Regions from separate parts of the Uliginosibacterium sangjuense genome, predicted to be linked through region 1. Evidence: predicted binding sites of a transcription regulator. Region 1 holds the regulator's gene; each other region holds the start of a gene.
What was found. The regulator LexA, encoded in region 1, represses DNA repair genes until DNA is damaged. The targets are predictions, from matches to a motif close to ACTGTATNTANATACAGT.

Region 1 (10,301 bases):
GACCTGCTGGCCCAGGTCGAGCACCAGCCGATCAGCATTCTCTAGGGAGTTCTTTATGGCCATTCCCATCTGGCTGCAAACGGCTCTGCTACTCGCCGCCTCCAACGTATTCATGACATTCGCATGGTACGGGCACCTCAAGCACCTCAACACCAAGCCATGGATCATCGCCGCCCTGATCAGTTGGGGTATCGCCCTGTTCGAGTACCTGCTGCAGGTCCCGGCCAATCGCATCGGCGCCAACGGCCTGAACCTGGGGCAACTCAAGATCATGCAAGAGGTGATCACGCTTGCCGTGTTTGTGCCCTTCTCGATCTACTACATGCAGCAACCACTCAAACTGGACTTCCTGTGGGCGGCACTCTGTATGCTGGGCGCGGTCTACTTCATCTTCCGGAGCTGAAGCCGCATGCTTGATAAAGCTCGCTACATCGTCGTCGAAGGCCCCATCGGTGCAGGCAAGACCAGTCTCGCCAAGCGCCTGGCCGAGGCTGTCGGCGCCAACCCGATCCTGGAACAGCCGGAAGCCAACCCCTTCCTGGCGCGCTACTACAACGAACGCGAGCGCTGGGCACTGGCCACCCAGTTGTCATTCCTGTTCCAGCGCACACAGTTGCTCGACACCGTGCATGCCGAGCTACAAGCCGGCAAGCGCATCGTCAGCGACTTCCTGCGTGACAAAGATCCCATCTTTGCCGGTCTCGCCCTGCAGGCGGACGAAGATGCGCTATACCAGTCAGTCTATGCCCGCGTGCGCCCCGACACTCCGGTGCCCGACTTGGTCATCTATCTCCAGGCCCGGCCAGAGACCCTGATGGAGCGCGTACGCAAGCGCGGCATGGATGCCGAGCGACGCATCACCGAAACCTACCTGCAACAGGTTTCTGGGCGCTACGCGCAGTTCTTCCACCACTACGACGCCGCCCCGCTGTTCATCGTCGACACCGACCAGCTCAACCCGATCGACAGCGACGCCGATTTCGAACTGCTCCTCACCCACCTGCGCCGGATGCGCGGGTTCCGCGAATTCTTCGGCTACGCCGCCTGAGTTCCCCGCTGCCTAGGAGGTTTCATGAGCTACCTGAGCGATACCGCCAAGCCCGTCACGCTGACCGAGCTGGGCAAGATGAAGGCCAATGGCGAGAAGATCGCCATGCTCACCTGTTATGACGCCAGCTTCGCCGCTCTGTGCGAGCGCGCAGGCGTGGACGTCCTGCTGGTCGGCGACTCGCTGGGCAACGTGCTGCAGGGCCAGCGTTCAACGCTGCCCGTCACGCTCGAACACATGGCCTACCATACCGCCTGCGTGGCACGCGCCAGCCAACGCCCCTGGATCATCACCGACATGCCATTCGGCGCCTACCAGGAAAGCCCAGCGCAGGCCATGCGCAATGCCGCCAGCCTGATGGCCGCCGGCGCCCACATGGTCAAGCTCGAAGGCGGCGCCTACATGGCCGAGACGGTGCGCTTTCTGGTCGAGCGCGGCGTGCCTGTGTGTGCCCACGTCGGGCTCACACCGCAATCCGTATTCCAGTTGGGCGGCTATAGGGTGCAAGGAAAGTCCGAAGAAAGCGCAGCACAGATGCACGCTGACGTACGTGCACTGGAAGACGCCGGTGCCTCAATGATCGTGTTTGAGATGATTCCCGCCACCCTTGCCGCACAGCTCACCAGCGAACTCAAGCGCATGGCCACGATTGGTATTGGGGCCGGCAAAGACTGCGACGGCCAAGTGCTGGTGCTGCACGACATGCTCGGCGTGTATCCCGGCAAGACCGCGCGTTTCGTACGCAACTTCATGCAAGGGGCTGCCAGCATCGAAGAGGCGGTACGCAGCTATGTCACAGCCGTGCGCGAGCAGAGCTTCCCGGCCCCGGAACACACGTACTGAAATAACGCTGCGTCGGATAACTCACGCGGGCGATTGCCCGCGTTTTTGTTTCAGCGATACCGTGCGGATGGATTGGGTGGGCGCTGAAAAGGGTGGGCACTGGAAAGCAAAAAGCCCAGTCTGACGACTGGGCTTTTTGCTTGAAACAGGTGGCGCATCCGGCAGGATTCGAACCCACGACCCCCTGGTTCGTAGCCAGGTACTCTATCCAACTGAGCTACGGATGCGCAAAGAAGCGAGATTATAACAACCACCAAGCTCGCTTGCAAGTGCTTGGCGGAGAGTGAGGGATTCGAACCCTCGATACAGGTTTTAGCCCGTATGCTCCCTTAGCAGGGGAGTGCCTTCGACCTCTCGGCCAACTCTCCAAAAGAGCGCGCATGTTAGCGATTGCGCGCCTTAGCGTCAATCCAAAACTGTCACGCCGACACTTGATCCAGCTCGAAGGCGCGGTGCAGCACGCGCACCGCCAGTTCCAGGTATTTCTCGTCGATGGCGACGGAAATCTTGATCTCGGAAGTCGAGATCATCTGGATGTTGATGCCCTCTTCGGCAAGGGTGCGGAACATCTTGCTGGCAATGCCGACATGCGAGCGCATACCGACACCCACCACGGACACCTTGGCCATGGAACGGTCGCCACGGATCTCGCGCGCACCGACGTGGGCCTTCACGCCTTCCAGGATCTGGGTTGCGCGCTCGTATTCATTGCGATTCACCGTGAAGGAGAAATCGGTCGAGCCGTCCTGACTCACGTTCTGGATGATCATGTCGACGTCGATGTTGGCGTCAGCAATCGGACCCAGAATCTGATAGGCAATGCCCGGACGATCCGGCACGCCCAGCACGGTCAGCTTCGCCTCGTCGCGATTGAAGGCGATGCCGGAGATGATCGGTTGTTCCATCTTGATGTCTTCCTCAAAAGTGATCAGGGTGCCTTCGCATTCATCCATGAAGCTGGAGAGCACCCGCAATCTGACCTTGTACTTGCCGGCGAACTCGACCGAACGGATCTGCAACACCTTGGAGCCCAGGCTGGCCATCTCAAGCATCTCCTCGAAGGTGATGCGGTCAAGCTTGCGCGCTTCGGGCACGATGCGCGGGTCGGTGGTGTAGACGCCGTCGACGTCGGTGTAGATCTGGCATTCATCGGCGCGCAGTGCTGCAGCAAGCGCAACGCCGGTCGTATCCGATCCGCCACGGCCCAATGTGGTGATGTTGCCCACATCGTCCACGCCCTGGAAACCCGCCACGACGACGACGCAGCCCTCTTCCAGGTCGCGCCGCATGCGATCCTCGTCGATCTTGAGAATGCGCGCCTTGGTGAAGGCACTGTCGGTCAGGATGCGTACCTGCGGCCCGGTATAGCTGCGCGCCTTCACGCCCAACTCGAGCAGCGCCATGCACAGCAGGCCAATGGTGACCTGCTCGCCGGTGGACACGACCACGTCCAGCTCACGCGGATCGGGCTTGGCCTGCACTTCCTTGGCCAGCGAGATCAAGCGATTGGTCTCTCCGCTCATGGCGGACACGACCACCACAATCTGGTCGCCCTCGGCTTGCGCCTTGGCAACGCGCCGGGCGACATTCTTGATACGCTCGGGCGTGCCGACCGAGGTACCGCCATACTTTTGAACAATCAGCGCCATTTTCGGGACTAGGGTACGAGTGGCTAAAAGCTCGCTATTTTAGCGCAATCCTCTCTCGAAGAATTCCCAATACTTGGCAGATGCCAGACACTCCGCCGCAGCCAGCATTCTTGTGCCGCGACTACCATGGCAGTTCGGCGCCCACGACAGCCTTTGTGGTCGGCCTACGGATTCCGGGCTCAAATATTCGTGACGCATGGCGCACCCGCGCCCAGCTTCCTTGTATGTTGCTGAAATATTGATCTATACTAACCCAAGCTATAACTTTAGTTATAGCAAGCTGACAACGAAGCGGTATGCCATACAACTTGTCAGTTCGACCAGGCACTGCCGAGCTTGGCAGATAGTTACGAGAAGAATCGTCTGGTCTGGAGGTCGTGCGTTCAACATCTTCGTGGATGAGGTAAGAGATCATATGAAAACCGTCGAGAATCTGGATGTGCGCGAGATTCGTCGCAAACTCGGCCTGAACCAATCGGAGTTCTGGTCACAGATCGGGGTGACCCAAAGCGGGGGCTCGCGCTATGAAAGCGGTCGCGACATTCCCCGCCCCGTTCAGGCCTTGCTTCGCCTGGTCCATGTCGAGCGCATCGACATCGACAAGATCCGCAAGGATGACTTCGAGGTCATCGAATACCTGCGCGCCCACAATCAGGACCTGTACAAGAGCCTGAAGAAGGAAGCGAAGGCCAAGAAGAAGGAAAAGTAATTTTCTTCCGCGCGCGGCGACCTCCCGGTCGCCGCGCTGGGCGCCTCCCGCCCCGCTTCTCTGCCTGGTCTAAGGCGTTTCAGCCGACCAGTTTGATCGCCCAGCCCTTTGGCGTCGCAGCTCCTCGCAGGCAGGTACGCCGCTGGTAGAATCAGCACCTCATTGATGTCGTTATTGGTTGTATCGAACAACCAATACCCGCTCAGCGTTCCCGCCATTCCAGCAGGTCTCCCGTGCTCATCACCCGTCGTCTCGAGTTCGATGCAGGACATCGCATCCCCGACCACCGCAGCCTATGCCGTCATCTGCACGGTCATCGCTATGCCATCGAGGTCACGGTTTCGGGCCGCATCACGCAGCAGGATGGCAACCCACGCAATGGGATGGTGCTGGACTTCTCGGAGATCAAAGCGGTGGTGAAGGCCGAGATCGTGGACCAATGGGACCACGCCTTCCTGGTCTACCGCGGAGACACCGCGATCCTGGATTTCTTGCAGACGCTACCAGAGCACCGCACAGTGGTGCTTGATGTCGTGCCGACCGCCGAGAACCTCGTGGCCGTGGCTTTCCGCCAACTGGCACCACGCATTGGCGAGATCTGCGACAAGCAGTTGACGCTGGAAAGCGTACGCTTGTACGAGACACCCAACTGCTGGGCGGACGCGACACGCGCACAAATGCTGGCCGAATAAGGCCGGTCTCGCATTCCATGCCCCGCCAGGGCCCGCCGGTTCAACGCCCGGAATTCAGCCGCGACTCTTCGTACAGGGTCAGCAAGCCGTAGCTACGACCGCGCCGATACAGCACGTCGAGCATGGCCTTGGCCCAGGAGCGATCGGCCGCACGGCGTGACACGGGACGAGACGGATGTTGGCTGCTGGCGCAGCACAGTTGGCGGTTGGCGTTCATGGCAATGTGTCCTCGCATTGGGGAGAGAATGGCGCTGTGGGCAGCGTCGTGGCTCAGGCGTCGAATTCGTCGCGGATCAAGCCGACAACGACACCTTCGATAGTCAGGGACTGGCGCTGCGGATCGATCACGATGGGCGCCATGTCGCGGTTTTCCGGCAGCAGTTCGACCTGACCGTTGCGTCGGCGCAGTCGCTTGACGGTCACCTCGTCGTCCACGCGCGCCACAATGATCTGGCCGTCGCGCACGTTGGCCGTGCGATGCACGGCAATGAGATCGCCCTCCAGGATGCCGGCTTCGATCATCGACAGACCGCGCACACGCAGCAGGAAATCGGCACGCAAGCCGAACATGTCGGGATCGACGCGCACACGGCGGTCGATACTGGTTTCAGACAAGATCGGCGAGCCGGCAGCCACGCGACCGACCACCGGCAACCCCAGTGCTTCGGTCAAACGGATCCCACGCGCCGAGCCGCCTTCGAGCTGGATCGCCCCCTTCTTGGCGAGCGCCTTGAGATGAGCCTCCGCAGCATTCGGCGAAGCGAAACCGAAAGCTGTGCAAATTTCGGCCCGTGTCGGCGGAGCGCCGTTATGCTCGACGGCGCTACGGATGAAATCCAGGATTTCGCGTTGGCGGGGCGTCAGGTCGTCCATGGCTGCTTGGTTTCCTCGCAATCTCTATTGACTGTATATTCATACAGGAATCCTGAAATTGCAAGTCAACGCTCTGCCGCCGCCAGCTGCCCCAAGACACCTGGGGGCTCAGGCCAACGCTGTGTCCATCACCATCATCACGCAGAAGCCGATGGACAGGCCGATGGTGGCATCTCGCTCGTGACCGTTGCGATGGGATTCCGGGATGATTTCGTGACTCACCGCGAACAGCATGGCGCCCGCAGCGAAGGCCAAACCCCAGGGCAGGAGGCTGGCCGACACGCCCACCGCAATCGCGCCCAGCACTGCGAACAGCGGTTCGACGAGCCCCGTCAGCGCACCGGCCAAGGCAGCTTTGGCGCGTGAGAGACCGGCGCCAGCCAAAGCCAGCGCCACCACCAGGCCCTCCGGCACATCCTGCAGCGCGATACCGGTCGCCAGGCCATCGGCACCGGCGGCCCCCGCGCCGGCTGCGACGCCGACCGCCATGCCTTCAGGAATGTTGTGGAGCGCGATGGCGATGACGAACAGGAGGATGCGCGAAGGCAGCACTGCAGACGCGGTCCGGGTTTCCTGTCCCGTGGCATCGAAGTGGACGTGCGGCATCACGCGGTCAAACCACAGCAGGGCCAGCACGCCCAGCACGAGCCCCATGCTGACGAGGCCACCGGCCGCCCACTTGCCTAAGCCAAGATCCCGCGCGGCGGCCAGTCCGGGCACGATCAGCGAGAAGGCAGTGGCCGCCAGCATCACACCTGCGCCGAAACCGAGCAGACCATCGGCCACACGTGTAGGGATGCGCCGCATGGCCAGCACGGGCAAGGCCCCCAACGCGGTCGCAAGCGCCCCCATGGCGCCACCTTCAAGCGCGCGCACGGCAGGCGGACTCAGTTGCGCAATCAGGGCTGACCAGGTTTGCGTCGCGAGCAGGACGAAGCCCGTTGCGACCAGGAGCAAGCCCGCCAGGCGGCGACTGGAAAGTGGGCGAGGCAGGGCGAGATATCTGGCGAGGCTGCGCATGGCGGTCTCCGTACTGGGCGAATGCGATGGACCCAGTCTATGGAAACCCTTTTAATCAATCCAATTAATCTATCAAAGAATATTGATAGTTAAATCACATGGTCAATTCACGCGGTGAACGCGTCGGGCGGCCCAGATCGACAGCAGGCCGATCGCGCAACTGAGGTAGCCGACCCAGTCGTAACCCAGCAGGCTCCCGCCCTCCCCGGCCTGCATCATGGCGCCAGCGATGAAAGCCGCCGCACCTGAGGCCAGGTTCTGCACCGCCGAGTTGAAGGCCATCACGCGACCGCGCAAGCGCATTTCGGTCGCCGCCGTGACCAAGGCGGTCGCTGGGATGAAGCGGCCGCTGACGAAGATGAAGAAGAGGGCTGCGATGAGCAATTGCCAGCCCAGACTCAGGAGCAGAGTCTGTGTCACCAGCACGATGGGGACGAAACTCGCCAGCACCATCCAGGTAAGCACACGCGCATAGGGGTGACGATCGGTCAGGCCGCCGATCCACGGCCGCGTCACCAGTGTCACCGCACCACCCACCAGATAGATCCAGCTCAGCTCGGCCGGCGCCAAGCCCACGTTGGCGACCAGCGAGGGCGCGATATAAGGAATCACCAGGAAGCCGGCGAACATGACCAGCGCGGTCACAGCAAAAGCCCACCAGTGGTTGGGCACCGACAGCAGCTCACGGTAGCTCGCCAGCATGCTGATACGTGCCTGCCCCAGGTGCCCGCGCACGGCAGGCACAGTACGCCAGGCGAACAACAGGACGAGACCGCACAGGCCGGTGAGGACAGCAAACGGCATGCGCCAGCCGGCATGGCTGGCCAGCAGCAGCCCCGCCGGCACCCCCGCCACGGCGGCCAGCGAAAAGCCCATCATGACCATGGACATGGCACGCCCGCGCCGCGGCGGGGCCACCACGTCGCCCACGATGGCAAAGGTGATCGAGCCCAGCACGCCGCCAAAGATGCCCGCCACGGCGCGGGCCGCGAGCAGGCTCCAGTGGCCCGGCGCCAGGGCACAGGCCAGCGTGGCCAAGGTCAGCCCGACATAGGTGGCCAGCAGCGCGCTGCGCCGGTCATAGCGATCGGCCAGCGAGGCGGCAAGCAGCGCCGACAGGCCGGCCGCCAGCGAATAGGCCGACACCAGCATGCCGAACTCAGCGGTGCCGATGCGCATCTCGCTCATCAACTGCGGCGACAACGGCATCATGATCATGAAATCCACGATGGCGGTGAATTGCACCAGCATCAGGATGACCAGCAGCGCGCGTTCGCGCGCCTCACTCAGCGGGGGATTCATGGGGCTTGGGGACGAGCCGTGTCGTAGCGCGGCATCTGGGATGACTCGGGCATGAATTGTAACGGTTGCCTTCCACGACCTGCCCGGATAAAGCGGATAATCGCGGCCGATGAGAGAAATCTTCGCCTACCGCTCTTTCTTCAATTTCTGGCTGGCCCGCGTCGCCACCACCATGGCCAACAACATGATGATGGTGGCCGTCGCGTGGCAGATGTACGACCTGACCAACAGCGCCATGGACCTGGGCCTGGTCGGCCTGTTCCAGTTCCTCCCCTCGCTTGCGCTGACGCTGGTCGTCGGCCACGTCGCCGACCGATATGACCGCCGCTACGTGCTGGCCGCCTGCCTGTTCTTCCAGTTGGTGGTCACGGTCGCCCTGGTGGTCGGCACGCAGCAGCAGTGGATCGGCCGTGAGCTGATCTTCGCCGCCTCGCTGGTACTGGGTTGCACCAAGGCCTTCCAGATGCCGACCCAGCAGGCACTGATGCCGCTGCTGGTCCCCTCCGAGGTCCTGCCGCGCGCCCTTGCCCTGGGCTCGGCCGGCACCCAGGCCGCCATCATCGGCGGGCCGGCCCTGGGCGGCTTCATCTACGTAGCGGGGGCAGACGTCGTCTACCTCTGCTGCGGCGCCTTGTTCCTGCTCGCCATCGTGTTCATGCTGCGCATCCGCCTCGCCCATGCGGGCAATCCGCGTGAGCCGGTGAGCTTGCAGAGCCTGTTCGCCGGGGTCTCGTTCATCTGGCAGCGCAAGGCCGTGCTGGGCGCCATCTCACTCGACATGTTCGCCGTGCTGCTCGGTGGCGCCACCGCCTTGCTGCCGATGTTCGCCAAGGACATCCTGCACGTCGGCCCCTGGGGCCTGGGCCTGCTGCGCGCCGCGCCCGCCGTGGGTGCACTGGGCATGTCGCTGTGGCTGGCCCATCACACCTTGCAGCGCCGGGTCGGCAAGCTGATGTTCGCCGCGGTTGCCGTGTATGGCGTCGCGACCCTGGTGTTCGCGCTGTCGACGGTATTCGTCGTTTCCTTCCTCGCCCTGCTCGTCTCGGGCGCGGCCGACATGATCAGCGTGGTGATCCGCCAGGCGCTGGTGCAGCTCGACACCCCCGATGAAATGCGTGGCCGTGTCAGCGCGGTCAACTCGGTGTTCATCGGCAGCTCGAACCAGCTCGGCGAATTCGAGTCCGGCGTCACCGCCGCCTGGTGGGGCCCGGTCGGCTCGGTGGTCGTCGGCGCCATCGGCACCCTGGTCGTGGTGGCCGCCTGGATGAAACTGTTCCCCGACCTGACCCGCCGCGAGAAACTCACCAGCGAATGAGCACACCCCCTCCCCTTCCGCATCCCGACACCCTGCGCCGCCAATCACGCCGCGCCATCTGGCTAGCCGGGCTGGGTGCCTTGCTGTGCCTGCCCTACCTCGGCTTCAGCGCCCTCTGGAGCCAGATCGCCAGCCTCAGTGGCGGTGGCTTCATCCTGGCGGCGGCCATCTTTGGTCTGTTGATCGTGTGCGGCCCCTTGCTGATCTGCATCGGCGTGCTCGGCGCGGTGTTCCTGCGTGTCGAAGCCTGCACCCTGCAGGCTGAGTCCCCCCGCTCCGTCGCCGACTGGCTGGCCATCGTCGTCGGTCTGCTGCTGAGCTTCGCCCCGGCCGTGGGCGCAGCGGTGCCGGCCCTGCAGGCACTGGCCACCGGTGGCGTGCGCTACAAATTCCCGGCCACTACGGTGATGCACAGCATCGACCCACTGGGTTACTGGCAGGGCGTGGCTTTCTGGTTCATGGGCGCAGGCGCGCTGGCCCTGCTCGCCGGGCTGTACTGGCGCTCACGCTGGCAGCGCCGACGCAGCCCGGCATGAGCCTGGCGGTCAATACCCTGGGCATGCTGCGCGCCATCGCCAGCCATGCCTCACCGGTGCTGGTGGCGCAGCTCGCCTCGATGAGCACCACCCTGGTCGATACCTTCATCACCGGGCGTGTCGGTACTCTTGATCTGGCCGCCGTCGGCATCGGTTCCGGCGTCTACATCTCCGTCATGCTGGCCGGCGCCGGCATCGTGCAGGGGCTCACCCCAGTCGCCGCGCAGCACTACGGCGCGGGGCGCCACGCAGCCTTGCCCGCAACCTTCCAGCAAGGCATCTGGCTGGCGCTGCTGCTGGGCTTCGCCGGCATG
Region 2 (10,301 bases), 1.1 Mb from region 1:
TTCGACCATGAAGCGCACCAGGGCGCGATCACGGTCCGACAAGGGCATCAGGGAGACTTGCGCACTGAGGTGATCATGCAGGCTGGTGGTGGCGGCCTGGAATTCCTGGAAATCCGACTCGTCGTCGTCATCGTTGCCACGCCCGCTGCCGGCCTCGCTGCGCCATTCGGCGGCTTCGCCCAGGTCGTCGTCGGAGGCCGAGTCGTAGGCCTCGTTGATGGTGTCCGGCATCTCGACCGTGGAGGGCGGCTCAAAATCCTCCTCCCCGTTGGCCTTGCGTTCGGCCGAGGCGTAGTCCGCCTCGGTGGCTTCCGCCGTCGTCGTCACCTCGGGGGCGGCCACGACTTCGCCCGCCTCATCCTCCGCCCCATCACGCTCCAGCATCGGGTTGTCGAGCAGCATGCGCTCGATTTCCTGGTTCAGCTCCAGCGTGGAGAGCTGCAACAGCTTGATGGACTGTTGCAGCTGAGGGGTCAGCGCGAGTTGTTGCGAGAGGCGGAGCTGGAGGGAAGGCTTCATGGACAGGGTTGCAGCCAGGCGCGCTCAGAGACGGAAATGTTCGCCCAGGTAGATCTGGCGTACCTGGTCATTGTGCACAATCTCGTTCGGCTTGCCACCGGCCAGCACCTCACCGGCATTGATGATGAAGGCATGGTCGCAGATGCCGAGCGTCTCGCGCACGTTGTGATCGGTGATCAGCACGCCGATACCGCGCTGTTTGAGGAAGTTGATGATCTTCTGGATTTCCAGCACGGCAATCGGGTCGACGCCGGCAAAGGGCTCATCGAGCAGGATCAGCTTGGGTTGGGTGGCGAGCGCACGGGCGATCTCGCAGCGGCGACGCTCGCCGCCCGACAGCGCAATCGCCTGGGTGTCGCGCAGGTGGCCGATGTTCAGCTCATCGAGCAGCTCGTCCAGGCGCTCCTGCATCACCGCCTTGGGCAGCTTCTGCAGCTCCAGCACGGCCAGGATGTTCTCCGCCACGGTGAGCTTGCGGAACACCGAGTTCTCTTGCGGCAGGTAGGACAAGCCCATGCGCGCACGCTTGTGGATCGGCAGGTGCCCAAGCTCGGTGGCGTCCAGTTGCACGCTGCCGCCATCGGCGCGGACCAGGCCGACGATCATGTAGAAGCAGGTGGTCTTGCCGGCGCCATTGGGCCCCAGCAGGCCGACCACCTCGCCGCTGCCGACCTGGAACGACACATCCTTGACCACCGTGCGCGCTTTGTAGCGTTTGCGCAGGCCGGACACCCTAAGCAGACTCATCGAACGGTTCTTTCAAAATCCTGCGTATCACTTCCGACGAAAAACCACGCGACTGCAGGAAGCGTGCCTGCTTCGCCCATTCTTTCGCGTCCTGCGGCGCCTGCGTGAACTTTTTCGCCCACACGCCACGCGCACGACTCAATTCATCTCCTGCCAGACCGGCCAGCGCCTCGCCGGCCAGCTCGGCGCTGACGCCACGCTCGGCCAGCTCGCGCCGGATGCGTCCGCTGCCGAAACGCTCGCCACGCGCACGCACGAAGCTCTCGGCAAAACGCTCATCCGACTGCAGCCCGGTTTCCACCATGCGCTGCACGACCGCCTCCACATCCTCGCCTTCCGCCGCCTTCGCCTTGAGCTTGCGTCGCAGCTCATGCTGCGAATGCTCGCGCGTGGCAAGCATTCGCAGGGCCTGCGATTTGAGCGAAGCGGCCGGCGCTTTCTTCATCACGGCTTATTCGGCCGCCACGACTCCCATGGCGGCCACACCCACGGCTTCGCGAATCTTGTTCTCGATCTCGCGCGCAGTCTCGGGGTGTTCGCGCAGGAATTCGCGCGCATTGTCCTTGCCCTGGCCGATCTTCTCACCCTGGTAGGCATACCAGGCCCCCGACTTGTCGACGAACTTGTGATCGACGCCCATGTCGACGATCTCACCTTCGCGCGAAATGCCTTCGCCGTAGAGGATGTCGAAGTGGGCTTCCTTGAACGGCGGCGCGACCTTGTTCTTGACGACCTTGACCTTGGTCTCGGAGCCAATGACTTCCTCGCCCTTCTTGATCGTGCCAGTGCGGCGGATGTCCAGGCGCACCGAGGCGTAGAACTTCAGCGCGTTGCCGCCCGTCGTGGTTTCGGGATTGCCGAACATCACGCCGATCTTCATGCGGATCTGGTTGATGAAGATGACCAGCGTATTGGTGCGCTTGATGTTGGCGGTGAGCTTGCGCAGCGCCTGGCTCATCAGGCGGGCCTGCAGGCCGGGCAACTGGTCGCCCATCTCGCCTTCGATTTCGGCCTTGGGCGTCAGTGCGGCAACCGAGTCGATCACCAGGATGTCGACGCCGCCGGAGCGCACCAGCATGTCGGCGATCTCCAGCGCCTGCTCGCCGGTGTCCGGCTGGGAGATCAGCAGATCCTCGACCTTGACGCCCAGCTTGCCGGCGTAGCTCACGTCCAGTGCATGCTCAGCGTCGATAAAAGCGGCCGTGCCCCCGATCTTCTGCATCTCGGCGATGACTTGCAGGGTCAGCGTGGTCTTGCCGGAGGACTCCGGTCCGTAGATCTCGACGACGCGGCCGCGCGGCAGGCCGCCGATGCCCAGCGCGATATCCAGCCCCAGGGAGCCGGTCGATACGGCCTGGATGTTCTCCTCCAGCTTGCCGTCGCCCATCCGCATGATGGAGCCCTTGCCGAACTGTTTCTCGATCTGCGAAAGCGCTGCAGCAAGCGCCTTGGCCTTGTTGTCGTCCATGAAAAACCTCGCAAAATGGTCGTGGGAATTATGGCACAGAGCTTGCAACGGAAAGCATCCGGAGCGCCGTGCCTTGCGCAGTGCAACAGCCGATTTGTTTTATCCCGGCCGTCGATGACTGAGTAAATATACAGTATCAATCGCAATGCCCGTGAGCAAACCTGTTCGCCGATTCGCGCATGTGTTTGCAACTGAGAACAATTTTGCGCTTGGCAGCGGTAAAGCGATGAACCATGATGCGGGCCCGGCATCCAACTGCCGTTCAAACCTCCCTGGCCAAGGCGCGAGCGCGGACAACGCCCTCGCGGGATACATGCACTACCGCCCCCTCGCGGCCCTGCTGTGTGCAGGGTTTGCTTTGCTTGCCTGCAAACCCCAAGAAGACACGCTGCCTCTCACGAACAAGGCGGAGGGAACTGCCCCGGCTGCACCCCGGACCGGTGACACCCGCAGCGGGCGGCCACAGAACGTCACCACCACGCAAACCCGCAGCGAGACGGTGCCGCTGATGCTAGAGGCCCAGGGCAGCGTGCTGTCGCTGGACGAGGTGGACCTGCGGCCACAGAAGAACGGCACGATCCGCGAGGTGCTGGTGCGCGAAGGCAGCGAAGTGCGCCGCGGGCAACTGCTGTTCACGCTGGACGACCGCGAAGACGTGGCCAACGTGGAAAAGGCCGCCGCCGCGGTAGCCGGCGCGGAAGCCGCCCTGTCGGTGGCGCGGCGCGACCTGAATCGCACCCAGGAGCTTTCCAACCAGAGCTTCGTCTCCTCCTCCGCGCTGGATACCCAGAAGAACAAGGTGGAAGTGGCCGAGGCGCAGTTGGTGCAGGCCAAGGCGGCACTGGACCAGGCCAAGGTAAGCCTGTCCTACAGCCGCATTTCGGCGCCCTTCGACGGTCGCGCCGGGCGTGTGGATGTGCGCCCTGGCGCCCTGGTCAACGCCAGCTCGACGCAGACTGCGCTGGTGCGCATCACCCGCATGCACCCGATCGGGGTGACCTTCACGCTGCCCGAGAACAATCTGCAGGCGCTGCTGGCGGCGCAGCGCAAGGGCCCGGTGAAAGTGACCGCCACACTCGACGAGCAGCGCGAGATCCAGGGCGAAGTGAGCTTCATCGACAGCAGCGTGGACCGCAACTCCGGCACCATCCTGCTCAAGGCGCGCATGGACAACAGCGCGCGCCTGGTGTGGCCGGGTCAGTACGTCACGGTCAAAGTCGCGGCAGGCGTCATCGACAAGGCGACGGTGCTGCCGGCGCAAGCCGTCATCAACGGTCCTGACGGCCGTCTGGTCTACATCGTGAAGGACGATGCCACGGTCGAGGCCCGGCCGGTCGAGCTGCTGCGCATCGTCGACCAGAAGGCGGTGCTCAAGGGCATCGAGCCCGGGCTCAAGGTGGTGCTGGAAGGCGGCCAGAACCTGCGCCCTGGGGCCAAGGTGGCGGAGGCCGCCGACAAACCGGCGGGCGGACGCAAGCGCGACGGCGGCGCCCAGGACAAGAAGACCCAGGCGGCCGCGCAATGAAGATCGCCGAACTGAGCATCCACCGCCCGGTCGCCACCACCTTGTTGTGGCTGGCCGTGATGATCGGCGGCGTCGCTGCCTGGTTCAAACTCCCCATCTCCGCGCTGCCGTCCTTCAATCAGCCCATCATCCAGGTCAGCGCCAACCTGGCCGGGGCCAGCCCCGAGACCATGGCCTCCTCGGTGGCCACCGTGCTGGAACGTCAGTTCTCGACGATCTCCGGCCTCAAGATGATGACTTCGTCATCCACCCAGGGCAGCACCAACCTGACGCTGGAGTTCCTGCCCTCGCGCGACATCGACGCCGCCTCGGTGGACGTGCAGGCAGCCATCATGCGCGCGCAGCGCCAACTGCCGGAAGACATGACGAATCCACCGAGCTACCGCAAGGTCAACCCGGCGGACGACCCGATCCTGTTCATCACGCTGGACTCGCCCTCGCTGTCGCTGGACCAGCTCAACGACTACGCCGACAACCTGATCTCGCCCACGCTGTCGACACTGGACGGCGTAGCCCAGGTCACCATCAACGGCCAGAAGCGCTATGCCGTTCGCATCACGGTCGACCCGGCCAAGCTGGCGGCACGCGACATCTCGATCGGCGAGCTGTCCACCGCACTCGGCGCGGCCAACGCCAACACGCCGATGGGCACGCTGGAAGGCCAGCGCCAGACCCTGATGATCACCGCCAACGACCAGCTCAACGACGCGGCGGACTTTGCCCGCCTCATCGTGGCGATCAAGAACGGCCAGCCGGTGCGCCTGAATGAAGTGGCCGAAGTCATCGACAGCGTGGAGAACATCAAGAGCGCGAGCTGGGTCAACGGCAAGCGCGGCATCAACCTGCAGGTGCTGCGCCAGCCCAATGCCAACACGGTGGCGGTGGTCGACGCGGTGCGCGCGGCCATCCCCAGGCTCAAGGCGCAACTGCCGGCCTCGGTCGACATCAACATCCTCAACGACCGTTCGCTGTCGATCCGCGAGTCGATCCATGATGTGAACCTCACCATGCTGCTGACCGTGGGCCTGGTGCTGCTGGTGATCCTGATGTTCCTGCGCCGGCTGTCCGCCACGCTGATTCCCTCGGTGTCGCTGCCGGCCTCGCTGCTGGGCACCTTCGGCATCATGCTGTGGGCCGGCTACAGCCTCAACAACATCTCGCTGATGGGGCTGACCATCGCCATCGGCCTGGTGGTGGACGATGCCATCGTGGTGCTGGAGAACATCGTCCGGCATATCGAAGCAGGGGTGAAACCCTTTCCCGCCGCGGTACGCGGCGTGCGCGAAGTGGGCTTCACGGTGATCTCGATCTCGGTCTCGCTGATCGCGGTGTTCATCCCGATCTTCTTCATGCCGGGTGTCATCGGTCTGATGTTCCACGAGTTCGCCGTTGTCGTCTCGCTGTCCATCGCCGTCTCCGCCGTAGCTGCGCTGACCATCATCCCGATGCTGTCGGCCCGTTTCATCAAGCACGATCCACATCACGCCCAGCACAAACCGGGTTTCCTGGGCGCCTTGTTCGAACGCGGCTTCGACGCCGTGCTGAACATCTACACCCACAGCCTCGCGTGGACCCTTCACCGCCGTGCCCTGATGTTGCTGCTGGCCCTGGCCACCTGTGTCGGGACCGTGTGGCTGTACCTGGCCATGCCCAAGGGCTTCTTCCCCGACGAAGACATCAGCCAGGTGCGCGCGCCGGTGACGCCGGCACAGGACATGTCCTGGCAGGCCACGCGCGAGCTGGTGCTGAAGTACGAGGATCGCATCCGGCGCAACCCGGCCGTGCAGGACGTGGTTGCCAACATGAACAGCACCGGCAACCGCGGCTTCATCTTCATCACACTCAAGCCCAAGGGTGAGCGTGGCGACATGAAGCAGGTGCTGGAAAGTCTGCGCCGCGACACCGGCGACATCGCTGGTGGGCAGATTTCCTTCTCGGCAATCCAGAACCTGCGTATCGGCGGGGTCAATGCGAATGCGCGCTACCAATATTCGCTGCAATCTGTCGACTACGATCTGGCCGCGCAGCAGGCCGAGCGCATGCAGCGCGCTCTGCGCGAGTCACCCCTGCTCAAGGACATCAACTCCAACGCCGAGCGGCGCGCGGTGCAGGCCAAGCTGATCATCGACCGCGACCAGGCCCTGGCCCTGGGCGTGGACATGCAGAGTCTGCGCAACGTGCTCAACGCCTCCTTCGGCGAACGCCAGGTGGCCACCATCTACGCAGCGCAGGACAACTTCCCGGTGATCCTGCAATGGGCCGACGCGTACCGCGCCGACGAGAGCGGCCTGGAGTTCCTGCGCGTGCGCTCCAAGAACGGCCAGTTGGTGCCGGTCACCGCCTTCGCGCGCATCGAGCGCGCCGCCGTCAACAACTCGGTCAATCACCAGGGGCAGGCCGGTGCGGTCACCCTGTCCTTCAACCTCGCGCCGGGCGTGACCCTGTCGCAGGCCATCGAGGAGGTGCGGCGCATCCGCAGCGGACTCGACATGCCCTCCAACGTGTTCGGCGAGTTCATCGGCGACGCCGCGGTGTACCAGGAGTCGCAGACCAGCCAGTTGTGGCTGATCCTGCTCGCCATCGCGGTCATCTATGTGGTGCTGGGCGTGCTGTACGAGAGTTGGGTGCACCCGATCACCATCCTCGCCGGCATTCCCTCGGCCGCCGTGGGGGCGCTGCTGTCGCTGCAGATCGTGGGGCTGGAGCTGACCTTCATTGCGATGGTGGGCATCCTGCTGCTGATCGGCATCGTGAAGAAGAACGCGATCATGATGATCGACTTCGCCCTGGAGGCGCAGCGCAAGGAACACCTAGCGCCGCACGCGGCGATCCAGGCCGCCGCCCGCCTGCGCTTCCGCCCGATCATGATGACCACCCTGGCGGCCATCATGGGGGCGCTGCCGATCGCGCTGGGCCTGGGCGCGGGCGCCGAACTGCGTCAACCGATGGGGGTGGCCATCGTCGGCGGCCTGATCCTGTCGCAGCTCATCACGCTGTACATCACGCCGTCGCTGTATCTCTCGTTCGACTGGTTGCAGCACAGGCTGGGGCTGGTGGAGCACAAACCCGCCGAGAAGAAGGCGGACAAGAAGACGCAGCCGCTCCGCGAGAGTCACGACACGGCACCGGCACGCGCGGCGACGCCCGCCAATCAGGAAAGCGCGGTCACCGAACCGGGGTGACGCGCCGCGCAGCAGCACGCGCCAGGGCGGCATGCCGTATCCTTGGCGCATGAGTGCCACCCAGTATTCCACCCAGTTGAATGCGCTGTTCGGCAGCGCGCGCATCGACGAGGCACTGGCCACCGCCCGCGCCTGGTGCGCCGCCGAGCCTGGCGCCGTGATGGCCTGGCAATACCGCGGCAACGCGGAGCTGTGGCTGGGCCGGCCCGAGGCCGCCGAGGCCTGCTACCGCGAGGCCTTGCGCCTCGCCCCCGGCGAGCCGCGCAGCGAGGCCAACCTGGCGCTCGCACTGCTTGGCCAGGGGCGTTTCGCCGAGGCCTGGCCACTGTATGAAACCCGCTACGACCCGCGCCTCGTGGCCCACGACCAGGTGCGCTTCACCCTGCCGGGCGAGCGCCAATGGCGCGGCGAGCCGCTGGCCGGGCGCCGCCTGCTGCTGGTGCGCGAACAGGGCTTCGGCGACCTGATCCAGTTCATCCGCTATGCCGCCGAGCTGAAGACGCACGGCGCCGGCGAAGTCGTCCTGTGGGCGCCGAGCACGCTGGCCACGCTGGCCGCAGGCGCCCCCGGCGTCAACCGTGTCGTCACGCAGGAACCCCACGCGACCGACTACGACCTGTGGACGCCGCTGCTGTCGCTCCCGCTTTTGTTGGGCAGCGCCGGCGTACCGCCGCCCCCCGCCCTGCCCTACCTGCAGGCCGATCCGGCACGCATCGCGCACTGGGCCGGCCAGCTCGACGCCTGGGCCGGCGGCAAGCGCCGTATCGGTTTCGCGTGGGCCGGCAGCGCCGGCAATGCCATCAACATCCTGCGCTCGCTGCCCATCGCTCAGTTGCTCGACCTGCTGGCCCGCCGCCCCGCCTCGCTGGCCGTCTCGCTGCAACTCGGAGAACCGGGCATGCAGGAACTGGCCGCCCAATGCCAGCGTGGCATGGTGCCGCTGCTCGATCTGCTGACGGACTTCGGCGAAACGGCCGCCGTCATGCACACGCTCGATCTGATCATCACCGTGGATACCGCCGTCGCGCATCTGGCCGGTGCGCTGGGCCGTCCGACCTGGGTGCTGCTGCCCGTCGCCGCCGACTGGCGCTGGCGCCTGCAGGATGGCGCCAACCCCTGGTACCCGACCCTGCGTCACTTCCGCCAGACCACGCCCGGCGACTGGGCGCCGGTGGTCGACGAAATCGTGGCCGCGCTCCACACCTGGATGTCCGCATGAAACTGCTGTTCGCTCCCGCCGCCCTCGACGCCACTGGCCTGTGCCTCGGCTTCATCGACGAAGACCTGATCGTGGACCAAGCCGGCAAGCTGCCACCCGCAACGGCCCTGGCGGGCCTACCCGGGACCACGACCCTGCACATCGCGGAATGGGAGGGGCAGGCCTGCCTCACCCGTCAATGGCCAGCCGGCACGCCGCTGCCGGAAGACCTGTCAGCCCTCAGCCTGCGCCTGGCGCACGACACCCTGCCGGAGCCGCTCTATCGACTCGCGACCCGCGCCAAGCTGCTCCACACCTGGGACCGCCAGCACCGCTTCTGCGGCGCCTGCGGCAGCCCCACCGAGATGCAGGCGCACGAACCGGCGCGACGCTGCCCGGCCTGCGGTCTGCTGAGCTTCCCGCGCCTGTCGCCGGCCATCATGGTGCTGATCCACCGCGGCGATGAAGTGCTGCTGGCGCGCTCGCCTCACTTCAAGTCCGGCGTTTTCAGCGCGCTGGCTGGCTTCGTGGATGCCGGCGAGAGCGCCGAGGACTGCGTGCACCGCGAAGTCATGGAAGAGGTCGGCCTGCGGGTGACGAACCTGCGCTGGTTCAGCAGCCAGAGCTGGCCCTTCCCGCACTCGCTGATGCTGGCCTTCCACGCCGACTACGCGGGCGGCGAGATCGTGCTGCAACCGGACGAGATCGAGGAGGCGCGCTGGGTGTCGAAACAGGCCCTGCGCGCGGACAGTGCGGACATCCTGCTGCCCCGCCCGGTCAGCATCGCCTGGCGCCTGATCCGGAGTGCCCTCGATTGACTGCGCCGCCGGCTGCGTCATCATGGCAGCTTCGCCCTGCCTGAGCGCCGCCATGGAATGGTTCGTCCCCTTTGACCTCGCCCCGCGCCGCGCGCTCGCCGTGTGGCGACGCAACCTCAAGGTGTGGAGCCGCCTGGCCGTGCCCTCGCTGCTGGGCAACCTGGCCGATCCGCTGATCTACCTCGCCGGCCTGGGCCTGGGTCTGGGCGCCTTGCTGGGTGAGGTTGCCGGCGTGCCCTACGTGGCCTTCCTTGCCACCGGCACGGTGGCCTTCTCGACCATGAACGGCGCCACCTTCGAGACGCTGTACTCTGGCTTCGCGCGCATGCACCAGCAGAAGACCTGGGAGGCGATCATGAATGCACCGGTGTCGCTGGACGACGTGATGCTGGGCGAGCTGGCCTGGGCCGCCACCAAGTCCTGTTTCTCGGGCACCGCCATCGTGCTGGTGATCACCGCCTTCGGCCTGACCAGCCTGCCGCAGGCGCTGCTGGCGATCCCGTTGATCCTGCTGATCGGCTTCGCTTTCGCCTGCCTGGCCATGATCGCCACCGCACTGGCGCCCGGCTACGACTTCTTCATGTACTACTTCACCCTGTTCGTGAGCCCCATGGCCATGCTCGGCGGCGTGTTCTTCCCCACCGAACAATTGCCCGAGATCGTGCGCCAGGCCACCGCCTGGCTGCCGCTGGTGCATGCGGTCGAGTTGCTGCGCCCCACGCTGCTGGGCGGCCCGGTGCCCGGCTTTCTGCTGCACGTGGGCGTGTTGCTGGGCTATGCCGCCGCCGGCCTGGTGCTCGCCCGCGCCCTGATGCGCCGACGCCTGCTGCGCTGAACCCGAGCG
Region 3 (10,301 bases), 590 kb from region 1:
GCCTGGCGCCGCGTGCCCTGGCTGTGTGTGCGCTGGCCCGCCCAGCGCGCGGCCATCGTGGCCGGTCTGTTCGCGGCCTTCTTCTACACCTTGCTGGCCGGCTTCGGTGTGCCGGCCCAGCGTACCTTGTACATGCTGGCCACGGCGGCGCTGGCCATGCTGACGCGGCGCGACGCCGGCATCCTGCGCAGCCTGAGCCTGGCTTTGCTGGTGGTGTTGCTGGTCGACCCCTGGGCGGTGCTGGCCGCCGGCTTCTGGCTCTCTTTCGGCGCGGTGGCCTGTCTCGCCCTGGCGGCCAGTGGCGCCTTTGCCGGGGCGGGGTGGCTGCGCGCCTGGCTGGGCGCGCAATGGGCCATCCTGCTGCTGTCGGTCCCGATGTTGCTGGGCATCTTCCAGCAGTTCTCGCTGGTGTCTCCCTTGGCCAATGCGGTGGCAATCCCCCTGGTCAGCGTGGTGGTCACCCCGCTGGCGATCCTGTTCGCACTATGCCCGCTGCCCAGCCTGGCGGAATTTGCCCACTGGCTGCTGACGGGCTTGATGTGGGCACTGGACTGGCTGGCGCGCCTGCCCATTGCGACCTGGCAGCAGGCGGCTCCGCCGGCCTGGCTGGTAGTCCTGGCGGTGGGGTCGGCCGGGTGGGCACTGCTGCCGCGTGGCATGCCCGGGCGCCTGGCGGCACTGGCCGTGCTGCCGCCGCTGCTGATGTGGACACCACTGCGCCCTGCAAGCGGTGAGTTCCGGATGGTCGCGGTGGATGTGGGGCAGGGGCTGGCGGTGCATGTGCAGACCCAGGCGCACGATCTGCTGTTCGATGCCGGGCCGGCCTGGGGTAGCCCGCCGGCTGACAGCGGAGAGCGGGTGCTGATCCCCTATCTACGCGCGGCAGGCGTGCCGTACCTGGATATGCTGGTGGTGTCGCATGCTGACATCGACCATGCCGGCGGTGCGCTCAGTGTGGTGACGGGCCTGCCAGTGCGCAGCCTGCGCGACAGCCTGCCGGCCGCCCATCCCGTCCATGCCAGCGGGGTGGCCTACCAGCCCTGCGTGGCCGGCGAGACCTGGGAATGGGACGGGGTGCGCTTCGCCTTCCTGCATCCCGAAGCGGATTTCCGCAGCAGGCGCGACAACGAGATGTCCTGCGTGCTGCATGTGTCTTCCCCGGCGGGAGCCGCATTGCTGACCGGCGACATCGAGCGCGCAGCGGAAGACGAGCTGCTGACGCGCCTGCCTGCGGCACTTCGCGCGGATGTCATCGTGGCGCCCCATCATGGCAGCAACAGTTCCTCGCATGCCGACTTCATCGCGGCGGTGGCGCCACGGGTGGTGGTCTTTACGAGTGGCTATCGCAATCGCTTCGGTCACCCGCACGCGGAAGTCCAGGCCCGCTATTCCGCCGCTGGTGCCACGGCCTATCGCTCCGACCGTGACGGCGCGGTTACCATTGACTTCGGCCAGGCGGGCCGGCGTATCGACACGGCGCGGCGCCACGCGCGCTACTGGCACGGAATCTGACGATCGGGTGAGGGACATGGGCATCAAGAACTGGCTTGGCTGGTGGCCGCACAAGAAGCCGGACACCGGCATGCGCCGACGCAGCGTGCAATGCCTGGGCAGTGGCGGCCTGTACAACATGTCCTACGTCGAATGGGGCGTGGCCGACAACCCGCGCGTGCTGGTCTGCGTGCATGGGCTGACGCGCAATGCGCGCGACTTCGACGATCTCGCCCGCGCCATGCTGGGCGAGTACCGCGTGGTCTGTCCCGATGTTGCGGGCCGGGGCCACAGCGACTGGCTCAAGCTGGCCAGTGACTATGTCGTGCCGCACTATGTCAGTGCCATGGTCACGCTGCTGGCACGGTTGGATGCACAGACCGTCGATTGGATAGGGACCTCGATGGGTGGCCTCATTGGCATGGGGCTGGCGGCCCAGGCCGACACGCCGATCCGCCGCCTGGTGCTGAATGACGTCGGGGCAGTGATTCCGGCTATGGCGCTGAGCCGCATCGGCGAATACGTCGGACGGGCGCCGAGCTTTGCCAGCCTGGCCGAGGCGGAGGCCTACATCCGCGCGGTGAGTGCCGATTTCGGCAAACTCAGCGATGCCCAATGGCGTCACCTCGCCGAGCATTCGGTCAAGCCGAACGGGACGGGCTTCGTCATGCGCTACGACCCGGCAATCGGCGACGCCTTCCGCGCGGTGCCGCAACTCAGCGACCTGGCGCTGTGGCCGATCTATGACGCGATCCGCTGCCCGACCCTGCTGTTGCATGGTGCCGCCTCCGATCTGCTGCTGGCGGCGACGGTGGAGCAGATGCGCCTACGCGGACCGCGTCCGCAGGTAGTGGAGTTTCCTGGCGTCGGACATGCGCCGGTGCTGATGGACGAGGCGCAGATCGCGCCGGTCCGCCGTTTCCTGCTGGAGCCCTGAGATGCAGACGGTATTGCACTTTCTCTCCGGGCTCAGTTGGGTGGATTGGCTCGGCCTAGTCTGGTTCATCCTGTGCTGGGGCGGCTATGAGTTCGTGCTGGAGCGTGGCCTGAAGGGGCGTATCACGCTGCTGGAAGAGGGCCACCGCCTGCGCCTAAACTGGGCACGCCAGATGCTTGTACGGGAGAACCGCATCGTCGATGCGGCCCTCGTGGGCAATCTCGTGCACAGCGTTTCCTTCTACGCCAATACCTCGATCTACATCGTCGCCGGCCTGTTTGCCACGCTGGGCGCGCTGGACCAGTTCATCACCACCGCGTCCGAACTGCCGTTTGCCCGCGCCGTGTCGCGCGAGGCGTTGGAGTTCAAGCTGCTGATGCTGATCTGCGTGTATGTGATCGCCTACTTCAAGTTCACCTGGTCGCTGCGCCAGTTCAACGTGCTGTCCATCGTGATCGGCGCGGTGCCACCGCGGGAGTCCGAGCCGGAGGCGCTGGAACGCTTCGCCCAGCGCATGGCCTCGGTCAACACCTGTGCCGGCGACGACTTCAACCGCGGGATCCGGGCGTATTACTTCGGCATGGCCGTGCTGGCCTGGATGCTGTCGGCCTGGGCCTTCATCGTGCTGACCACCATCATCGTCGTGGTGCAGACGCACCGCGAGTTCAACTCTCCCGTCCTGAAAGCCTTGCGCTTGCAGGATGAACTTTCTGCTCCCTGACATGAAGACATCCATGAGCATCGATCCGACCACCACGACCGCCTGGGCCCGACTGAGCGCGCTTGCCCAGGAGAGCGCGCGTCTCAATCTCGCAAAGCTCTTCTCAGAAGACGTCGGACGCGCCGAGCGCCTCACACTGGATGCCTGCGGCATTCATCTCGACTACTCGAAGAACCGTGTCGACGCCGCCGTGCTCGACGCCTTGCTGCAACTGGTGCAGGAAACAGGCGTGCCCGCCCATCGTGATGCCATGTTCGGAGGCGCGGCGATCAACAACACCGAAGCTCGCGCCGTGCTGCATACCGCCCTGCGCCAGCCCGACGGCGCCCGAGTGAGCAGTGGCGGCGAGGACGTGATGCCGGCCGTGCAGGCCGTGCGCGAGCGCTGCTATGCTTTCGCCGATTCGGTGCGAAGCGGGGCCTGGAAGGGGCACACCGGACAGTCGATCCGCGATGTGGTGAACATCGGCATCGGTGGCTCGGACCTCGGCCCGCTGATGGTCTGCGAAGCGCTCAAGCCCGAGTGCGACGGCCCGCGCCTGCACTTCGTCTCCAACGTGGACGGCGCGGCCATCGCGCAGACGCTCAAGCGCCTGGACCCGGCGACCACGCTGTTCATTGTCGCTTCCAAGACCTTCACCACCATCGAGACGCTGAGCAACGCGCGCAGCGCACGCGCCTGGCTGGTGGCTGGCATGGGTGGCGACGAGGCGGCGGTAGCCAAGCACTTCGTGGCGGTGTCGACCAATGCCGAGAAGGTGGCCGCCTTCGGCATCGACACGGCCAACATGTTCGGTTTCTGGGACTGGGTGGGTGGGCGCTACTCGCTGTGGTCGGCCATCGGCCTGCCGATCATGATCGCGGCCGGCCCGGCGCGCTTCAAGGCGCTGCTGGCCGGTGCCTACGCCATGGACGAGCACTTCCGCACCGCGCCCCTGGCGCAGAACATGCCGGTGCTGCTGGCCTTGCTGGGCATCTGGTATGTCGACTTCCTGGGTGCGCGCTCACAGGTCATCGCGCCCTACAACAACGTGCTGCACAGGCTGCCGGCCTTCCTGCAACAACTCGACATGGAGTCCAACGGCAAGGCCGTGCGCCGCGACGGTGCCGCGGTTGCCTATGCCACCGGCCCGGTGATCTGGGGCGAGCCGGGCATCAATGGCCAGCACGCCTACTTCCAGTTGCTGCATCAGGGCCCGGCGCTGATCCCGGTCGACTTCATCCTGGCGCTGCGCCAGCCCGACATGCTGGCGGAGCATCACCGCGTGCTCATCGCCAGTTGCTTCGCCCAGTCCGCCGCGCTGATGCGCGGCAAGACTGCCGAGCAGGTACGGGCCGAGCTGAGCGCGCGCGGCATGAGCGGCGATGCTTTGGAAGCCGCCATCCCGCACCGCGTATTCACCGGCAACCGGCCCAGCAACACGCTGCTCCTGGATGAGCTCAATGCCGAGTGCCTCGGTGCACTGATCGCGCTCTATGAGCACAAGGTCTTCGTGCAGGGCGCGATCTGGGGGCTGAACTCCTTCGATCAATGGGGCGTGGAACTGGGCAAGCAACTGGCGACCGGCATCGAGCAGGTGTTGCTGGGGGCGGACGATTCGGCGCTGGATGCCTCGACGCGTGCGCTGGTGGCGCGGGCGAAGGGCGCAATCGGATGAGTGGCGAGCAGAGTGTCATCCCGCAGCTGCGCATGACCCAGGCTGGCCGCAGCCTTGCGTTCTATCTGGACAGGCTGGGATTCAAGCTCGACTGGGAGCATCGTTTCGGCGATGGCTATCCGCTCTTCGTGCAGATCACGCGCCAGGGGCAGACCCTGTTCCTCACCGAGCATGCGGGCGACTGCGAAGCGGGGGGTGCGGTCTACTTCCGGGTGCCTGATGCGGATGCCTGCTTCGCCGACTTCCAGTCGCGTGGACTCGAGGGGATGGCCGTACCGGCCGATACGCCCTGGGGTACGCGCGAGTTGCTGGTCCGCGATCCGGACGGTAACCGCCTGCGCTTCGCCAGCGAGCGCGAGGCTTGAGGATGGCGGAGGGAAGATGAACCCCTCCCGGCCTCCCCGGGTAAGGGGAGGCGGCGGCCCGCAGCCTGTTGCCAAGGTAAGCAGGAAGGCCATATGCGGATCACGCCTAGCCGCCGCCCCGGTTTCGGGGTGGGGCAGGGAGCGGTTCGGGGAGCGGCTTCTTACTGCAGCAGGCTTTCCGCCGGCACGTAGGGCAGGTTCAGTGCGTCGGCCACTTCGCGGTAAGTCACGCTGCCGGCGCAGATGTTGAGGCCGTTGAGCAGGTGTTTGTCGCGGCGCAGGGCTTCCTTCCAGCCCAGGTTGGCCAAGGCCAGCGCGAAGGGCAGGGTGGCCGCGTTCAGGGCGTGGGTGGAGGTGCGGGCAACCGCGCCGGGCATGTTGGCCACGCAGTAATGCACCACACCGTCGACCACGTAGGTCGGCTCGGCATGGGTGGTGGCACGTGAGGTTTCGCAGCAGCCCCCTTGGTCAATCGCCACATCCACGATCACCGCACCGGGTTTCATGCTCGACAGCATCTCGCGGGTGATCAAGCGTGGCGCGGCCGCCCCCGGGATCAGCACAGCACCGATGACCAGATCGGCCTCGGCGACGGCGCGCTCCACATTGTCGCGGTTGGCATGCAGGGTCTTCACACGGGTACCGAACTGCACGGTCAGGCGGCGCAGCGCAGCGGGGGAGCGGTCCAGCACGGTCACGTCGGCGCCCATGCCGCTGGCCACCAGCGCGGCATTGCTGCCGACGATGCCACCGCCCAGGATCACCACCTTGCCGGGTTCAACACCCGGCACACCGGGCAGTAGCACACCACGTCCGCCGGCAGCTTTTTCCAGGCAGTGCGCACCGGCCTGGATGCTCATGCGGCCGGCCACTTCCGACATCGGCGCCAGCAAGGGCAGGCTGCCATCGGCGGCGGTCACGGTCTCGTAGGCAATGCACACGGCGCCGCTCTTGATCAGATCGGCGGCCTGCTCGGGGTCCGGCGCCAGGTGCAGGTAGGTGTAGAGAATCTGGCCGGGGCGCAGACGGGCGCGTTCCACGGCTTGGGGTTCCTTCACCTTCACGATCATCTCGGCGCGGGCGAACACCTCTTCGGCGGTCGCGACGATCTGTGCGCCGGCGATCTGGTAGTCGCCATCGCTGGCGCCGATGCCGGCACCCGCGGCCTGCTCCACCAGGACCTGATGGCCTTGTGAAACCAGTTCGCGGACTGAGGAAGGCGTCAGACCGACGCGGTATTCATGGTTCTTGATTTCACGAGGCACACCGACAAGCATGATTCACTCCAGAGAGAGGGTTGCGGACAATCAATGCAGATAATTTATGGCGGTCCGCGCAGGTGATTTCACTTCTTTATATTTGTATAGTGGTGAAATCCTCTGTTTGAAAAGCCCCTGTCGAGCATGCCAAGCGATTTCCGCCCCCTGGACCGAACAGACCGCAAAATCCTCGCCGAACTACAGCAGGACGGTCGTCTTTCCATCACCGAACTGGCCGCCCGCGTAGGCTTGTCCGCGACCCCGGTGGCGGAACGCGTGCGTCGCCTGGAGCGCGAGAAAGTCATCACCGGGTATTACGCGCGCGTCGACCCTCGGGCGCTGGACCTGCGCCTGCTGGTGTTCGTGGAGTTGCGCATGTCGGCCAAGTCGGCCGAGATCTTCGATGCGGTGAAGGCCGAACTTGCCCATGTGCCCGAAGTGCTGGAATGCCACCTGGTGTCCGGCGAGTTCGACTACCTCATCAAGGCGCGTATCCCGGACATGAGCGACTACCGACGCCTGCTCGGCCGCATCCTGCTGCGCCTGCCGGCGGCCGTGGAGTCGCGCAGCTACGTGGTGATGGAAGAGATCAAGGACAGCACGAAGCTGCCGGTCGATTGAGGAGGGGAGGGGGCGAGGGCCGTGCGCAGGGAGGCCAGCGTCTCGGGGGCGCGGAAAGCGGGCATAAAAAACGCGCCGAGTGGCGCGTTTTTTTTGGCTACGCAGACAGACGCTTCAGTCGTCGGTCTTGGCGTAGTTGGTCGGGTTGGCACCTAGGAAGTCCAGGCGTTGCGGCGTGAAGGTGTCGAGCAGCACGCCCTTCTTGGTGCACACGCAGCCGTGCATGATGCCGGACGTCTTGTACAGGGTGTCGCCGGCGGAAACCATCTTGGTCTCTTCGCCGATGGTGAACTTGAACTCGCCCGACAGCACGTAGGTGAGCTGTTCGTGCGGGTGGTTGTGCATGGGGCCGATCGCGCCTTCTTCGAAATGAACCTCGACCTGCATCAGGCTGCCGTCATAAGCCAGAATGCGGCGGCTGACACCTCCGCCAAGGTCTTCCATCGGGCGGTCTTTTCCATAAACGAACATGTGGGAACTCCTGATTGATTTATCTGGCCGACTCTCAAAGCGCCAGGCTGGCCCGGATTATGCCGGCCTTTAGGGCCTGATTCAAATGCGCCTGCAGCAATTCGGCATGATTGGGCGCAATCCGGCAAGGGTTTGTCGAGGCTTGCATCAGTCAGTGCGCCGCGCCTTGCTGCACCCCGTCGCCTCCAGGCGCAAGTGCCCTTGCTCACCACAGACTCATCTGCCCGTCGAGTTGTGGCGGGCGGAACAGGTCACACACCGGATCACGCCGATTCTTGTTCAGCCCAAGGCGTTGACAGGCCAGCCGGGCGCGCTGGCTGTACAGCTCGGCCAGTTTGCCCTCACCACGCATGCGGCTGCCGAATCTGGGGGCGTTATCGCGCCCGCCACGCAGTTGCCGCAGCAAGCTCATCACATGGGCGGCACGTTGCGGCGCGTGGGCTTCAAGCCAGGCCGGGAAGATATCGGCCAACTCATGCGGTAGCCGCAGGGTCACATAGCCGGCCGTCTCCGCACCCGCCGCCCGAGCCTGCTCGAACACCTTCTCCATTTCATGGTCGTTGAGCGCCGGAATCAGCGGCGCGAACAACACCCCGACCGGGACGCCTGCTTCGCTGAGCGCACGCACGACGCGTAGCCGCCGCGCCGGACTTGCTGCTCGCGGCTCCAGCTTGCGGGCCAGTTCGCCATCCAATGTGGTGATCGACACCATCACATGCACCAGACCATCGCGCGCCATCGGCGCCAGGATGTCGATGTCGCGCTCGATCAGGGCGCTCTTGGTAATCATCGACACCGGGTGGCGGCATTCCGCCAGCACCGAAAGGATTGCCCGCGTAATGCCCAGCTTGCGTTCCACCGGCTGCCAGGCATCGGTATTCACCCCCAGCGCGATGGGCGAACACCGATAGCCACGCGCCGCCAGCTCGCGCTTCAGCAGGGCGGCCGCATCTGGCTTGTAAGCCAGCTTGGTCTCGAAATCGAGCCCTGGCGACAAACCCAGGTAGCTATGTGATGGTCGAGCAAAGCAGTACACGCAACCATGCTCACAGCCACGGTATGGGTTGATGGATTGGTTGAACGGAACGTCGGGCGACTGGTTGCGGCTGATCACGCTCCTCGCGCGGTCAATCAACAACTCGGTCTGAATGGTCGGCAACTCCGCATCCTCAGCCGCTTTAGCCGAGGTGAACCATCCATCGTCTATGCGCTCCCGTCGCAGCGACTCGAAACGCCCATCCGGCTCAGTCAGCGCACCCCGACCGCGGAACAACAAGGGCTGGCTGCCCGGTTCGGGCTCGGTAGCCTCTGGGATGCGCGCGAAGGGTCGGTTGGGGTGATGCGACTTAGCTGTAAGTATATACAGCCATCAACGCAAATCACGTCTCGTGCGTCTGTAGGCGACGACTACCGTGTCAGGCCGGGTGAGCAAGGGCGTCTGCAATGACCTCCCTGCGTCCAAACTCGGGAGTTCGCAACTTTACATAATAAAGACTGTTTCCCCGGCTTTTGTAGGCGTGGCAAGGCTTTCCGGGGAGTAGGTGACACTAATTGCCGTCAGCGAGCATGCAATCATCATTGCGGCCGCGCTCGCGTAGGTCGCTGAGTATTTTGCAATGCGTTCCCAGTAGGTTCGCGCCTCCGGTGTCTTTGCCCGGTGTGCGGCTGCCTCTGCCATCAGCTCAATTTCTGGCTTGTTCAGCAGTCGTGCAAAGGCGATTGCTTGTTCGTCGTTGGGTGCGCTTTTCCCGCTTCTCCACCACGATACGCTTGCTCTTGTGAGCCCTAGCTTTGCCGCTAGCTCGGCGTCGTTCTTCACGATGCCTCTGTTTATCGCCTCGTCCATGTACATGTAGATCGGCTTCATGGTCTTCCCTTCTGGTTGATCTGTGCCAAGTGTATGTTGGTAAGAAACACTTGACAATTCTGCTTGGTGATTCTTAACATGATGGTAAGCGGTTCTTAACGCTTAACGTTCGCCCGCCCGCGTGGCGTGGCTCACTCAACCGTCAAGGGGATCACCATGGCAACCCGCCTTCAAGTCTTCGCGTCCGAAGTTCTCAAGTCCAAGTCCGGCAACGAGTATCAGGTCCTTCAATGTGGCCTCCATGCCCAAAAGTTCGTGGTCGGCAAAATCCGTGTCTATGGCGATCTGGCCAAGACGCCCATTACCCCCGGTGAGTACAACGCCGAATTTGATTGGGGTGAGGGCTTTGGCGATCAGGCCGGCAACCTCGTTCCGCGCCTGACCTCCCTGCTGCCGCTTCGTTCCTCTCCGAAGCCCGCATCCCAGTCCTGAAAAAGCGAAACCCCGGACCTCGCCAAAGGTTCCGGGGTTTCTTGATTCACCTGTTGCCGCAGGAAAACCATGTCCCAAGATATAGCTCAATTTGATTCACCGCGCAACTACTACATGAATATTCGGGAGTTTCCGGGCGGCAAGATTGAATTCATCGCCCGATGCGTCCGACCGATGCAAATGGAACAAGCCAAAAAACGATTCGAAGAGAGTTACTGCCGGCGCCCTAGTGCGGCCTCTGAAGAGTCGTCTTCTGAGTTGTCCAGTTACGACCGCAGTGCAAATCATGCTCGCGCCGTGCGCCGTGCAAAGCAGAGCATCCGCTATCTCTGCAAGATGATGCAGGCCGACCGCCTCTTTACCCTGACCTACCGCGAGAACATTCAGGATCGGGAGCGCGTTAAGGCGGATTTCACCCGGTTTTTGCGTCTGGTGCGGAAGCACAATCCCGACTGGGCTTACGTCGCCGTTCTCGAGCGT

Region 2: the regulator LexA is predicted to act here: its motif matches at 2,852-2,869, upstream of recA (recombinase RecA).
Region 3: the regulator LexA is predicted to act here: its motif matches at 8,872-8,889, upstream of NMB43_RS10825 (PA0069 family radical SAM protein).

The regions. Positions count from the first base shown of each region.
Region 1 is NZ_CP101132.1:2,913,013-2,923,313, forward strand. Features, by position in the region: gene folK (2-amino-4-hydroxy-6-hydroxymethyldihydropteridine diphosphokinase) at 1-45, shown strand, start outside; gene NMB43_RS13475 (DMT family protein) at 56-403, shown strand; gene NMB43_RS13480 (deoxynucleoside kinase) at 410-1,048, shown strand; gene panB (3-methyl-2-oxobutanoate hydroxymethyltransferase) at 1,073-1,891, shown strand; tRNA gene NMB43_RS13490 (tRNA-Arg) at 2,042-2,118, opposite strand; tRNA gene NMB43_RS13495 (tRNA-Ser) at 2,166-2,259, opposite strand; gene NMB43_RS13500 (aspartate kinase) at 2,311-3,540, opposite strand; gene NMB43_RS13505 (helix-turn-helix domain-containing protein) at 3,956-4,249, shown strand; gene queD (6-carboxytetrahydropterin synthase QueD) at 4,483-4,941, shown strand; gene NMB43_RS13515 (hypothetical protein) at 4,982-5,158, opposite strand; gene lexA (transcriptional repressor LexA) at 5,212-5,814, opposite strand; gene NMB43_RS13525 (ZIP family metal transporter) at 5,923-6,834, opposite strand; gene NMB43_RS13530 (MFS transporter) at 6,937-8,136, opposite strand; gene NMB43_RS13535 (MFS transporter) at 8,246-9,451, shown strand; gene NMB43_RS13540 (hypothetical protein) at 9,448-9,987, shown strand; gene NMB43_RS13545 (MATE family efflux transporter) at 9,984-10,301, shown strand, end outside.
Region 2 is NZ_CP101132.1:4,017,868-4,028,168, forward strand. Features, by position in the region: gene NMB43_RS18635 (RNA polymerase factor sigma-54) at 1-519, opposite strand, end outside; gene lptB (LPS export ABC transporter ATP-binding protein) at 544-1,266, opposite strand; gene recX (recombination regulator RecX) at 1,253-1,711, opposite strand; gene recA (recombinase RecA) at 1,718-2,734, opposite strand; gene NMB43_RS18655 (efflux RND transporter periplasmic adaptor subunit) at 3,048-4,259, shown strand; gene NMB43_RS18660 (efflux RND transporter permease subunit) at 4,256-7,441, shown strand; gene NMB43_RS18665 (glycosyltransferase family 9 protein) at 7,491-8,660, shown strand; gene nudC (NAD(+) diphosphatase) at 8,657-9,457, shown strand; gene NMB43_RS18675 (ABC transporter permease) at 9,510-10,292, shown strand.
Region 3 is NZ_CP101132.1:2,326,216-2,336,516, reverse strand. Features, by position in the region: gene NMB43_RS10865 (DNA internalization-related competence protein ComEC/Rec2) at 1-1,512, shown strand, start outside; gene NMB43_RS10860 (alpha/beta fold hydrolase) at 1,529-2,428, shown strand; gene NMB43_RS10855 (DUF599 domain-containing protein) at 2,430-3,149, shown strand; gene pgi (glucose-6-phosphate isomerase) at 3,163-4,806, shown strand; gene NMB43_RS10845 (bleomycin resistance protein) at 4,839-5,171, shown strand; gene ald (alanine dehydrogenase) at 5,333-6,448, opposite strand; gene NMB43_RS10835 (Lrp/AsnC ligand binding domain-containing protein) at 6,575-7,051, shown strand; gene NMB43_RS10830 (cupin domain-containing protein) at 7,166-7,522, opposite strand; gene NMB43_RS10825 (PA0069 family radical SAM protein) at 7,728-8,795, opposite strand; gene NMB43_RS10820 (helix-turn-helix domain-containing protein) at 9,003-9,389, opposite strand; gene NMB43_RS10815 (hypothetical protein) at 9,546-9,821, shown strand; gene NMB43_RS10810 (rolling circle replication-associated protein) at 9,891-10,301, shown strand, end outside.